DNA from 3 places in the Shinella oryzae genome. Region 2 is predicted to be linked to each of the others. Evidence: predicted binding sites of a transcription regulator. Region 2 holds the regulator's gene; each other region holds the start of a gene.
The links. Region 2 encodes PhoB, which activates phosphate uptake and scavenging genes when phosphate is short. Its sites were predicted from a motif close to TGTCATNNANCTGTCAT; they were not measured.
Positions count from the first base shown of each region.

Region 1: a site for PhoB is predicted at 2,472-2,488, ahead of K6301_RS05275 (esterase-like activity of phytase family protein). Genes of this name have one in related genera too.
Region 3: a site for PhoB is predicted at 2,309-2,325, ahead of phnC (phosphonate ABC transporter ATP-binding protein). Genes of this name have one in related genera too.

Region 1 covers NZ_CP081987.1:1,065,655-1,069,796, reverse strand. The annotation lists gene K6301_RS05280 (MarR family winged helix-turn-helix transcriptional regulator) at 1-115, shown strand, start outside; gene K6301_RS05275 (esterase-like activity of phytase family protein) at 227-2,419, opposite strand; gene hupB (DNA-binding protein HupB) at 2,584-2,859, opposite strand; gene lon (endopeptidase La) at 3,065-4,142, opposite strand, start outside.
Region 2 covers NZ_CP081987.1:150,336-154,477, reverse strand. The annotation lists gene K6301_RS00760 (aspartate aminotransferase family protein) at 1-54, opposite strand, end outside; gene K6301_RS00755 (GcrA family cell cycle regulator) at 479-1,018, shown strand; gene phoB (phosphate regulon transcriptional regulator PhoB) at 1,138-1,821, opposite strand; gene phoU (phosphate signaling complex protein PhoU) at 1,841-2,569, opposite strand; gene pstB (phosphate ABC transporter ATP-binding protein PstB) at 2,674-3,489, opposite strand; gene pstA (phosphate ABC transporter permease PstA) at 3,503-4,142, opposite strand, start outside.
Region 3 covers NZ_CP081988.1:259,257-263,398, reverse strand. The annotation lists gene K6301_RS17480 (alpha-D-ribose 1-methylphosphonate 5-phosphate C-P-lyase PhnJ) at 1-164, shown strand, start outside; gene phnK (phosphonate C-P lyase system protein PhnK) at 161-937, shown strand; gene phnL (phosphonate C-P lyase system protein PhnL) at 940-1,647, shown strand; gene K6301_RS17465 (DapH/DapD/GlmU-related protein) at 1,644-2,258, shown strand; gene phnC (phosphonate ABC transporter ATP-binding protein) at 2,412-3,272, shown strand; gene phnD (phosphonate ABC transporter substrate-binding protein) at 3,357-4,142, shown strand, end outside.

The DNA.
Region 1 (4,142 bases), 920 kb from region 2:
GAAGGAAATCATCCGCTGTCTCAGCGAGAAGACCGAAGAGCTGCAACGGGAAAGAGACAAGCGTGCCGGCGATCTCGACGCCGCACCCCAGCGTTCCCTGCAGGACGCCGTCTAGTTTGAACATCATGAAAATCGAAAGGCCGGGATCGAAAGACCCCGGCCTTTTTCTTTTGGGCCCGGCCGCCCGGCGCCTCCCCTCCTGAGAGACGGCGCCGGGCCGTGCGCCTTACATGGTATTGATCGGCCCGATGCCGAAGAACAGCGTCTCGCCGGAGGAATCGTCCACGCCGTCATTGTCGGTGACGACGAAGCCGTTGCCGGCGGCGTCGATGGTGAAGCCCTCGACCTTGTCCACGACATAGCCGTTGTTGGCCTTGAGGTCGGGAATGAGGTCGCGGACCTCTTCCTTCTTCACGACCGGCAGGTCACCGCCGAGCTTGGCCGGCTTCAGGTCGGCAAGCGCCACGCGGAAGAGCTTCTTCAGCTTCGCGGCCTGGCCGATCTGATTGTCGCGCTCGATCACATAGGCGTAGTCGCCGCTGGCGGTGATTTCCGACAGGCCGACCCAGCCGGCTTCGGTCTTTTCGAGCGGGTAGCGCACCGCGCCCCATTCCTTGGACGACGGCTTGTAGGAGACAAGCTTGACGAAGCCCTTCTCGTCGTCGCCCCATTCCCGCTGCACGGCCATCCACAGCACCTTATCGTCGCCTTCGCCGACGCTGGTGATGCCCTCGAAGCCGAAACGCTTTTCATGGGCGCGCAGCTCGGCGGGAATGGCGATCTCCGCCTGGATCTCGCCCTTGGCGTTCACGTTGATGATGGCATGGCTGTAGAGCTTGTCGGCATCGCCCTCGTTGGCCAGCCAGAAACCGCCCTCGCCGTCGGGCGTGATACCTTCGATGTCGAGTTTCTGCGCCGCCGCGCCGTTGCGGGTTATGCGCAGCGCGTCGACCATCTTCGCCGGCTTCGCCGTGGCGTCGATCGTGAAGATGGTCGGCTGCGAGGCGTAGAAGGAATCGTTCACGGCATAGATGAAGCCCGGCTTTTCCGGCACGGGTGCAAGGCCCGAGAGCGCGCCGAAGCCGATCAGTTCGCCGTCCTTTTCCGTGGAGACGAGTTGCGGATAGGCCGCCTCGCCTTCCCCGCGCTCGTAGATCATGACATGCGAGCGCGCGCCGCCGTCCTCGACCAGATCGGCTTCGTTGGCCGTCACGAACACGTTGCGGGCGGGAATGGCGACGGCCCCTTCCGGTGCGATGCCGGAAGGCAGAAGCTGGAGAAGCGCGGGCTCGCCGCCGGTATCCTTGTAGACGCCGACGATGGAGGCGCGCTCGGCCAGCACGAAGAACAGGTTGTCCTCGCCGAACCTCGCCGCTTCCAAGCCCTCTGGCTCGATGCCCTTCTTGTTGCGCTTGTCGGGATAGTGGCCGATCTTCACGATCTCGCGCTCGAAGGCCGCGCCATTCTCGTAGAGAACCTTGCCCTGCTTGTCGAAGATGGTGAAGCCGCGCGCGCCGCCCTTCCAGTCACCCTCGTTGGCGACCAGCAGGCGGTTGTCGTCCAGCCACTTCACGGCGTCGGGCTCGCGCGCGACATCCTTCATCTCGCCGGTGAATTTCAGCGCGCCGTCCTTCTTGGTGTCGATGCCCTCGAGGTTGACGGTGCCGGCGGAGAAATGGCTCTTCACGGTGCCGGTCTTGCCGTCGACGACGACGATATGGTTGTTCTCCTGGAGCGTGACGGCCACCTCGTCCAGGCTGTTGAAGGACACAAATTCCGGTTCCGGGTCCTCGCCGCCGACCTCGGCAAGCCCGGTCAGGTCCACGCGCTTGAGCGAGCCGCAATCGACCACGCCGTCCTTGACGGAGAGGAGCACCAGGTCACCGGCCGGCATCTGCGGCAGCGCGCCGTCGTTCACGTCCTCGTCGCGCTCGTTTTCGATGGCGATCGCGGCGATCGTCTTGTCCTTGTTAAGCGCGATGGAGTCCGGCTGGCCACCGATATCGCACGTCGCCTCGACGGTCTTCGAAGCGAGATCCACCTGGGCCAGGACGCCCGAGGGATTGGTGTAGCTCTCACGCGTGTTGACGGCGACCAGCACCTTGGCGCCGGCTACGGTCACCGACGTTGGCTCGCCCTCGAGCCTGACGGAGCCGCCGGCCTTCGGCGCCTTCGCATCGGTGATGTCGACGAAGCCGATCGCCTTGTTCGGGCTGTCGGAATAGACCAGCGTGTTGCCGTCCTCGGTGGCGGCGATGATTTCGGCCGAAGTGGGCGTCGCCGTGTCGGCGCCGTCTGGCAGATTGTCGGCAACGGCAAAGGACGCGATGCGGTTGAAGACGGGCTCGGCGCTTGCGGCCGGAGCCACGGATGCGGCCAGCACGGCTGCCAGGGCGGCGGTGAGCGAACGGGTTTTCATGGGATCCTCCGGAATCCGGTTGAATGGAACCCGGCGGTTCTGCGGCCTTCCTGTTACAGAGACATGACAGCCCGCAAATAAAAAGGGGCCCGGACGAACCGGACCCCGGCCCTGAATGTCAGGTATTGCGGCGGAGTGGATAACCGCTCTGCCCGAACTGAGGATCAGCCGTTGACGGCGTCCTTCAGGCCCTTGCCGGCCGAGAACTTCGGCACGTTGCGAGCCGGGATCTCGATCTCGGCGCCCGTCGAAAGGTTGCGGCCCTTCGAAGCTTCACGACGCGATACGGAGAAATTGCCGAAACCGACGAGACGAACGTCGCCGCCGTTCTTGAGTTCGCCCTGGATGGTCTCGAATACGGCGTCGACAGCCGATGCTGCGTCCGTCTTCGACAGGCCCGACTTTTCAGCGACCGAAGATACGAGTTCATTCTTGTTCATGTTTCCACCCCTTTCATACGGTTTGAAACGACTCATACAAGTCGGGGGCAGAATACGCATCACCCCTCGCCCCGCAAGAAAATTTCGTCGCAATCGCCTGAGAATCCGGGCTTTACACACGCTTTTCAACGAAAAAGACCGGCCAGAGGGCCGGTCTTTTCCAGTTTCGGGTCCAAAAGCCGGGGTCTTTAGCCGGCGTAAGGCCTCAATGTGCGACCGTTCCGGCGCCGTCTTCGGACGATTCGACGGCCGGAACCTTGGCCGCTTCGGCCGTTCCGTCCCACTCGATCGGCTCGGGCTTGCGCAGCAGCGCATGCTCGATGACCTCGCCCATGCGCGAGACCGGAACGATTTCCATGTTGTTCTTCACATTGTCCGGGATATCCGCCAGATCCTTGGCGTTCTCTTCCGGGATCAGAACCTTCTTGATGCCGCCGCGAAGGGCCGCGAGCAGCTTTTCCTTGAGACCGCCGATCGGCAGGACCCGGCCACGCAGCGTCACTTCGCCCGTCATAGCGATATCCTTCGAGACCGGAATGCCGGTCATGATGGAAACGATGGCGGTCGCCATGGCGATACCGGCCGACGGACCGTCCTTCGGCGTCGCGCCTTCCGGCACGTGCACGTGGATGTCGGTCTTGTCGAAGCGCGGCGGCTCGATGCCGAAATCGACGGCGCGCGAGCGGACATAGGATGCCGCTGCCGAAATCGATTCCTTCATCACGTCCTTCAGGTTGCCCGTGACCGTCATGCGGCCCTTGCCACCCGGCAGGCTGACGCCTTCGATGGTGAGCAGTTCGCCGCCGACTTCCGTCCAGGCAAGACCCGTGACGACGCCGACCTGATCCTCACGCTCGGCTTCGCCGTGGCGGAAGCGCGGAACGCCCAGGAAGTCATGGATGTTGTCAGCCGTGACCTCGACCTTCTGCGCCTTGCCCTTGATGATCTCGGTCACCGCCTTGCGGGCGAGCTTCATCAGTTCACGCTCGAAGTTACGCACACCGGCTTCGCGGGTGTACTGCTGGATGACCGCCATCAGCGCGCCGTCGGTGACCGAAAACTCCTTCGGCTGCAGTGCGTGGTCGCGGATCGCCTTGGGCAGCAGGTGCCTTTTCGCGATTTCCAGCTTTTCCTCTTCCGTGTAGCCGGCGATGCGGATCACTTCCATGCGGTCCATCAGGGGTGCCGGAATGTTCAGCGTGTTCGCCGTCGTCACGAACATGACGTTGGACAGGTCGTATTCGACTTCCAGGTAGTGATCCATGAAGGTCGAGTTCTGTTCG
Region 2 (4,142 bases):
GAACCGGAGCGGCGCACGCATATAGGTTTCATAGAGCGGCGCGGCATCGGCCATGGCGCGTATCCTCCAAAAGGGATGCGGAAAAGAAATTCGGGGGCTTGACTTTCCGGTTGCCAGAAAAATCAAAAGCCGCCTTTCGGCGGCATGCTGCACTATCGGCATTTCAGTCCGTGATGTCAATAAAATGCATAGCTCCAAATCGCACTGAACCTCCCGCAAGGTGAGGATTCGCAGCATGCATGGACAGTGTCGCTATCGAGTCACACCCTACCAGCAAGTTGGGGAAAACTCTGAAATCGATTCGCCCCGATTCCCCCGACTCTTGTCACAGAGTCCCCCGAACTCTAGGTTAAGGGTCAATTACTAGACTGCATGCGGCGGAACTAGTCACCACCAGAGTTAGGGCGCTCAGGCTACGGATTCGTTCGTGGCGCGATGAGGGATTCCCGCACAGCGAGCGCCGAACGGAGACGAGAGCATGAACTGGACAGACGAGCGGGTCGAGAAACTCAAGAAGCTCTGGAGCGAGGGCCTCAGTGCCAGCCAGATCGCGGCACAGCTCGGCGGCGTGAGCCGCAACGCCGTGATCGGCAAGGTGCACCGGCTCAACCTGCCGGGTCGCGCCAAGGCCGGCGGCACGCCCGCTTCGGCCCGCCCGAAGCGCCCGGCGCAGACCACCCCGCGCCCCTCGAACTTTACCGCACGTCCGGCCAACGCGCCCCGTCCGGTCAGCCGGCCGGTGGGCAACGCCCTTGCCAAGGATGAGATCGACACCGATTTCGATGCTCAGGCCGAGAACCTGCCCGTCGTGATCAGCGGCAAGAACGTCGTGGTGCCGATGTCGCGCAAGCTGGAGCTGACGCAGCTTACCGAGCGCACCTGCAAGTGGCCGATCGGCGACCCGCTGAACGACGACTTCCATTTCTGCGGCTGCGAGTCCCCTGACAACTCGCCCTATTGCACCTACCACCAGCGCCTCGCCTACCAGCCTTCGGCCGAGCGCCGCCGGGCACGGTAAGATCGGCGACGGAAGAATAGAAACGGGGCCGAAAGGCTCCGTTTTTGTTTGTGCGGCCCACCGGAACGCAAACAGGCCCCGAAGGGCCCATTTCCGTCCTTGGGAGGAATTGTGTTCGCTCAGGTTTCCAGCGAGTAGCCGGCGCCGCGCACCGTGCGGATGACATCCTGCATGTTGGCGAAGTTGAGCGCCTTGCGCAGGCGTCCGACATGCACATCGACGGTACGCTCGTCGACATAGATGTCATGCCCCCAGACACCGTCGAGAAGCTGCGAACGCGAGAAGACGCGGCCGGGCGAGGTCATCAGGAATTCCAGGAGGCGGAATTCCGTCGGGCCCAAGCGCACTTCGCGCGTGCGGCGGTGAACGCGGTGCGTCTCGCGGTCGAGTTCGATATCGCCGCAGCGCAGCACCGTGGAGACCACTTCCGGCTTGGCACGGCGCAGCATGGCCCGCACGCGGGCGACGAGTTCCGGCGTGGAGAAGGGCTTGACCACATAGTCATCCGCACCGGTGGCGAGGCCGCGCACGCGTTCGCTCTCCTCGCCGCGCGCCGTCAGCATGATGATCGGAAGGCGCTCGGTTTCCGGACGCTGGCGCAGGCGCCGGCACAGCTCGATGCCGGAAACGCCGGGCAGCATCCAGTCGAGAATGAGAAGATCGGGCATGCGCTCCTGCAAGCGCATCTCCGCCTCGTCGCCGGACAGGATCGTATCCACCTCGAAACCTTCCGCCTCGAGATTGTAACGCAGGAGCACGCTCAGCGCCTCCTCATCTTCCACGACGGCTATTCTGGGCACCATGTAGCGAACCCTATCCAGTTTATTCGGAAGCTTCGGAGACATCCGCCGTGACGACGGATGTCGAGGTGTCGTCCTTGGGGCGCTCGCCCTCGGGCTGGGAGCCCGTCGCCATGTAGTAGATGGTCTCGGCGATGTTGGTCGCATGGTCGCCGATGCGCTCGATGTTCTTGGCGCAGAACAGGAGATGGGTGCAGGGCGTGATGTTGCGCGGGTCTTCCATCATGTAGGTCAGGAGTTCGCGGAACAGCGAGGTGTAGATCGCATCGATCTCGTCGTCGCGCTCGCGGATCGCCTTGGCCTTGTCCACCGAGCGGGTGGCGAAGACATCGAGCACTTCCTTGAGCTGCATCAGCGCCAGTTCGGCGAGATGCTCGAGACCGCGCGCGAGCTTGCGCGGCATGCCCGAGCTCTGCACGGCGATCACACGCTTGGCGGTGTTCTTGCCGAGGTCGCCGACGCGCTCCAGCTCGGCCGCGATGCGGATCGTGCCCATGATTTCGCGCAGGTCGGCCGCCATCGGCTGGCGCTTGGCGATGGTGACGATCGCCTTCTCGTTGATCTGGCGCTCGGCATTGTCGAGGATGACATCCTCGGAAATGACCTTCTGGGCCAGAGCCGCATCGGCGGAAACGAGGGCGCGGACGGAATCCGCCACCATCTGCTCGGCCGTGCCGCCCATCTCGGAAATGCGGCGGGAGAGGTATTTCAGTTCTTCATCGTAGATCGAGACGATATGGGTCGATGACATCGTTCTGTCCTTAATACACGAGACGTGTTTTTTCGACGCAATTCCGAACGCAAAACCGCTTCACACTTTTGCTGGAATTGCTTGGGGCTAAGGCGACCAAAACGTCAGCCGAAGCGGCCCATGATGTAGTCCTGCGTGCGCTGGTCATCCGGGTTGGTGAACATCTTGTCGGTATCGTTCTCCTCGACGAGGTTGCCGAGGTGGAACATGGCGGTGCGCTGCGACACGCGGGCCGCCTGCTGCATGGAATGCGTCACGATGACGATCGTGAAATTGGCGCGCAGCTCGTGGATCAGTTCCTCGACCTTTGCGGTGGCGATCGGGTCGAGCGCAGAGCAGGGCTCGTCCATCAGGATGACTTCCGGGCTGACGGCAACGGCGCGTGCGATGCACAGGCGCTGCTGCTGGCCGCCGGAGAGGCCCGTGCCGCCTTCGTGCAGGCGATCCTTCACCTCGTTCCACAGGCCGGCCTTCTGCAGGCTCTGTTCGACGATCGCGTCCATATCGGCCTTCGCCTTGGCGAGGCCGTGGATGCGCGGGCCATAGGCGACGTTCTCGTAGATCGACTTCGGGAACGGGTTCGGCTTCTGGAAGACCATGCCGACGCGGGCGCGCAGTTCCACGACATCAATGTTCGGATCGTAGATATCGTCGCTGTCGAGCGTGATGCGGCCGGTGACGCGGCAGCCGTCGATCGTGTCGTTCATGCGGTTGAGCGTGCGCAGGAAGGTCGACTTGCCGCAACCGGACGGGCCGATGAGCGCCGTGACGGTGTTTTCGCGGACGTTCAGGTTGACGTCGTAGAGGGCGCGCTTCTCGCCGTAATAAACCGAAACGTCCTTGCCGATCATCTTGTAGGAAATGTCGTTCATTTGTCTGTCCAGGGCTTTCTCGACTGCTGCTTCTGACATCATGTTCATATGACCGGTCCTTCTACCAGCGTCGTTCGAAACGGCGGCGCAGGAGGATCGCACCGACATTCATCAGAATGAGGAAGATGAGGAGCACGATGATGGCTCCCGACGTGCGTTCCACGAAGGCGCGCTCGGCCTCGTTCGCCCACATGTAGATCTGCACCGGAAGCGCCGTCGCCGGGTCCATCGGCGTTGCCGGAACGTCGGCGACGAAGGCGACCATGCCGATGAGGAGCAGCGGCGCGGTTTCGCCGAGCGCATGGGCGAGGCCGATGATCGTGCCGGTGAGGATACCGGGCATGGCGAGCGGCAGGACGTGATGGAACACGGTCTGCATCTTGGAGGCACCGAGCCCGAGCGCGGCCGAACGGATCGATGGCGGCACGGCCTTCAGCGCCGCGCGGGTGGCGATGATGATCGTCGGCAGCGTCATGAGGGTCAGCACGAGACCGCCCACCAGGGCCGCCGAGCGCGGGAAGCCGGCAAAGTTGATGAAGACGGCGAGACCGAGCAGACCGTAAACGATGGAGGGTACGGCGGCGAGGTTGTTGATGTTGACCTCGATGAGATCCGTGAAGCGGTTCTTCGGGGCAAACTCTTCAAGATAGATCGAGGCGGCAACGCCGATCGGCAGCGACAGGACGAGCACGATGAGCATC
Region 3 (4,142 bases), on a different replicon from region 2:
AGCCCTGCGCCCTGTGCGGCGCCGAGGACGTCTATCTCGACGAGGTCGTGCTCGACGACAAGGGCGGACGGATGTTCGTCTGCTCCGACACCGACCATTGCGAAGACCGCTGCGCACAGGGCCACCGCGGCCATCTCGCCTATGATAAGGAGGCTGCCGAATGACCGACGCGCCCATTCTCAAGGCCCGCGATATCTCCAAATTCTACGGCGCGCGCACCGGGTGCCGGAATGTCTCTTTTGACCTCTGGCCGGGCGAGGTGCTGGCCATCGTCGGCGAATCCGGGTCGGGCAAGACGACGCTGCTCAATTGCCTCGCCACCCGGCTGATGCCGACGTCAGGTTCCGTCGAATACCGCATGCGTGACGGCCAGATGCGCGACCTCTCCCGCATGAGCGAGGCGGAGCGCCGCTTCCTGATGCGTACGGACTGGGGTTTCGTGCACCAGAATCCGGCGGACGGCCTGCGTATGGCAGTCTCGGCCGGCGCCAATGTCGGCGAACGGCTGATGGCCGTTGGCGAGCGGCACTATGGCAACATCCGCGACACGGCCGGCGACTGGCTGCGCCGGGTGGAGATCAGCGTGGACCGCATCGACGACCAGCCGCGCGCCTTCTCCGGCGGCATGCGCCAACGCCTGCAGATCGCGCGCAACCTCGTGACGTCGCCACGGCTGATCTTCATGGACGAGCCGACCGGCGGCCTCGACGTTTCGGTGCAGGCCCGCCTGCTCGATCTCCTGCGCGGCCTCGTTCAGGATCTCGGCCTTTCGGCGATCATCGTCACGCATGACCTTGCCGTCGCGCGCCTGCTTTCGCACCGCATGATGGTGATGAAGGAGGGCCTCGTCATCGAGCAGGGCCTGACCGATCGCGTGCTCGACGATCCGCGCGAAGCCTATACCCAGCTCCTCGTTTCCTCGATCTTGCAGGTTTAACCATGGCTACTCCACTCGTCGTTTCCGAAGTCGCCAAGAGCTTCACCATGCATCTCCGCGACGGCATCCGGTTGCCCGTCATGTCCAACGTCACCTTTTCGGTGAAGGCCGGCGAATGCGTCGTGCTGGGCGGTCCCTCCGGCATTGGCAAGAGTTCGCTGCTCAAGATGGTCTATGGCAATTATGCCGTCGATGGCGGCCAGATCCTCATCGAACACGGCGGCCGCCTGCTCGACCTGGCGAGCGCCGATCCCCGCACGATCCTGTCCGTGCGCCGGGCAACACTCGGCTATGTCAGCCAGTTTCTGCGAACGGTGCCACGGGTCGCGGCTGTCGATGTCGTCGCCGATCCGATCACGGCGCGGGGAACGGACGTGAAAGAGGCGAGGGGCATGGCCGAAGCCATGCTGGCGCGCCTCAACCTGCCGCGTGAACTGTGGCAATTACCGCCGGCCACCTTCTCCGGTGGCGAGCAGCAGCGCGTCAACATCGCCCGCGGTTTCATCACCGATCACCGTATCCTCCTGCTCGATGAGCCGACGGCTTCGCTCGACGCGAAGAACCGTGCCGTCGTAGTGGGCATGATCGAGGAGAAGAAGGCCGCAGGCGTGGCGCTTCTCGGCATCTTCCACGACGAAGATGTGCGCGAAAGGGTCGCCGATCGCATCGTGGATGTCTCCGCCTTCTCGCCGAGAAAGGCCGTGCCATGACGAAGCTCTCCGAAACGCCGCTAATCCACCCGACGGCGATCGTCGCCGATACGATGCTTGGCCGCTACACGGAAGTTGCCGAGAACTGCCGTATCAGCGAGGCGGAAATCGGCGACTATTCCTATATCATGGAGAGCGGCTCGGTCTGGTGCACGACGATCGGCAAGTTCGTCAACATCGCCGCCTGCGTGCGCATCAACGCAACGAACCACCCGATGTGGCGCGCGACGCTGCATCACTTCACCTACCGCGCCAACGATTACTGGCCCGATGCGGACCAGGAAGCGGATTTCTTCGCACGACGGCGCGAGCATCGGGTCACGATTGGGCACGATGTCTGGATCGGCCACGGGTCGACCATCCTGCCGGGCGTCACGATCGGCAACGGCGCGGTCGTGGGATCGGGTGCGGTCGTCACCAAGGACGTCGAACCCTATACCATTGTCGGCGGTGTCGCGGCGAAAGTCATTCGTGAGCGCTTCCCGCGAAGCATCGCCGAACGCATGGAAAAACTCGCGTGGTGGGACTGGGATCATGGCCGGCTGCGCAGCGCGCTCGATGACTTTCGCAAACTTGACGCAGAAGCCTTCCTTTCCCGCTACGGCGGGTGAGAAGGCGTGCCGCAATGCCTGAAAACCAGGCCTGTGGACTGTTATTTTTCCGACATGGAACTGACATGGCCCTTTCATCAACGACGTTTAGAGCCAGTCCCGAAAGCGACAGGACCCAAGCCCGGGCGCCGAGCGAAGGAAGAGGGAGCTGCCATGTTCCGACTGAAGAATGTCACCCGCCGTTTCGGCGAGCGCGTTGCCGTCGACAACGTGACGTTCGACATCCCGCAGGGCCAGATGGTCGGCGTCATCGGCCGTTCGGGCGCAGGCAAGTCGACCATGCTGCGTATGATCAACCGCCTTGCCGATCCGAGCGAGGGCACGATCCATTTCAACGATATCGAGGTGTCGTCGCTGCGCGGCTCGGCGTTGCGCAACTGGCAGCGCGACTGCGCGATGATCTTCCAGCAGTTCAACCTCGTGCCGCGCCTGGATGTACTGACCAATGTCATGCTCGGCCGCCTCAACCATCGTTCGACCATCCTCAGCCTGCTGAGCATCTTCAGCAACGACGAGCGCATCATGGCGATTGCCGCCCTGGAACGGCTCGGTATCGAGCAGACGGCGCTCCAGCCCGCGGGCACGCTCTCGGGCGGCCAGCAGCAGCGCGTGGCGATCGCCCGCGCGCTGATGCAGAACCCCAAGATGCTGCTTGCCGACGAGCCGATTGCCTCTCTCGACCCGCTGAACGCCAAGATCGTGATGGATGCGCTGCGCGACATCAACGAGCGCGAGGGCATCACCGTCGTCACCAACCTGCACACCCTCGATACGGCGCGCGCCTATTGCGAGCGCATCATCGGCATGTCGGGCGGTCGCGTGGTTTTCGACGGCCCGTCGCGGGAGCTGGACGCCGAGGCGGTGCGCACGATCTACGGCACGGGTTCAGATGGCGCGGAGATCGACGAGAGGGTCACGTCCACCGCCATTCGCAACCCTGCACGGCAGGACAACGAACCCGACAACGACAAGGAATCCGCCAGCCCCACACCGCTGGCACTGGCCGGTCTCTGACCCGCCGGGATCGAACGCCCGCGTCAAGGGCAACACAGACCGACAGGATTCGACTGCCGGCGAGGCCGGCAAAAGGAGAACGCAATGTTGAAGAAAGCTCTGCTCGCCGCCGTCGCAATCGCCGTGACGGCCGGTTCCGCCATGGCCCAGGACGTCAAGGTCCTGCGCATCGGTCTCGACGGCTCGGAAAACGAAGCCGACCAGATCCGCAACACCCAGTGCGTTGCCGACGGCCTGAAGGCCGCGACCGGCGTGCCGGAAGTCCAGATCTTCCCGTCGCCGGACTATAACGGCGTCATCCAGGGCCTGCTCGGCGGCACGATCGACATCGCCTCGATGGGCGCGTCGTCCTACGCCGCCATCTACCTTCAGGACCCGAAGGCCGTCGACCCGATCCTGACCTACACGCAGTCGGACGGCTCCAGCGGCTATTACTCCATCATGGTCGCCCGCAAGGATTCCGGCATCAAGACGCTGGCCGACGCCAAGGGCAAGAAGATCGGCTTCGCCGACCCGGATTCGACCTCGGGCTACCTCGTGCCGAGCGTGACGCTGCCGAAGGAAATCGGCATGCCGGTCAAGGAATACTTCTCTGAAACCGGCTTCGGCGGCGGCCACGAAAACCTCGTTCTCGCCGTTCTCGACGGCAAGTTCGATGTGGGCACGACCTTCGGTTCGGGCGTCGGCAAGTGGGAAGAGGGGTATACGGGCGGCAACCTCTACCAGATGGTCAACAAGGGCAACCTCGACATGGACGATATCGTCGAGGTCTGGAAGTCGCCGCTGATCCCGAACGGCCCGCTGATGGTGTCCAACAAGCTGGCGGAAGACATGCGCGCCAAGGTCGAGCAGTATTTCTTCGAGCTGCCG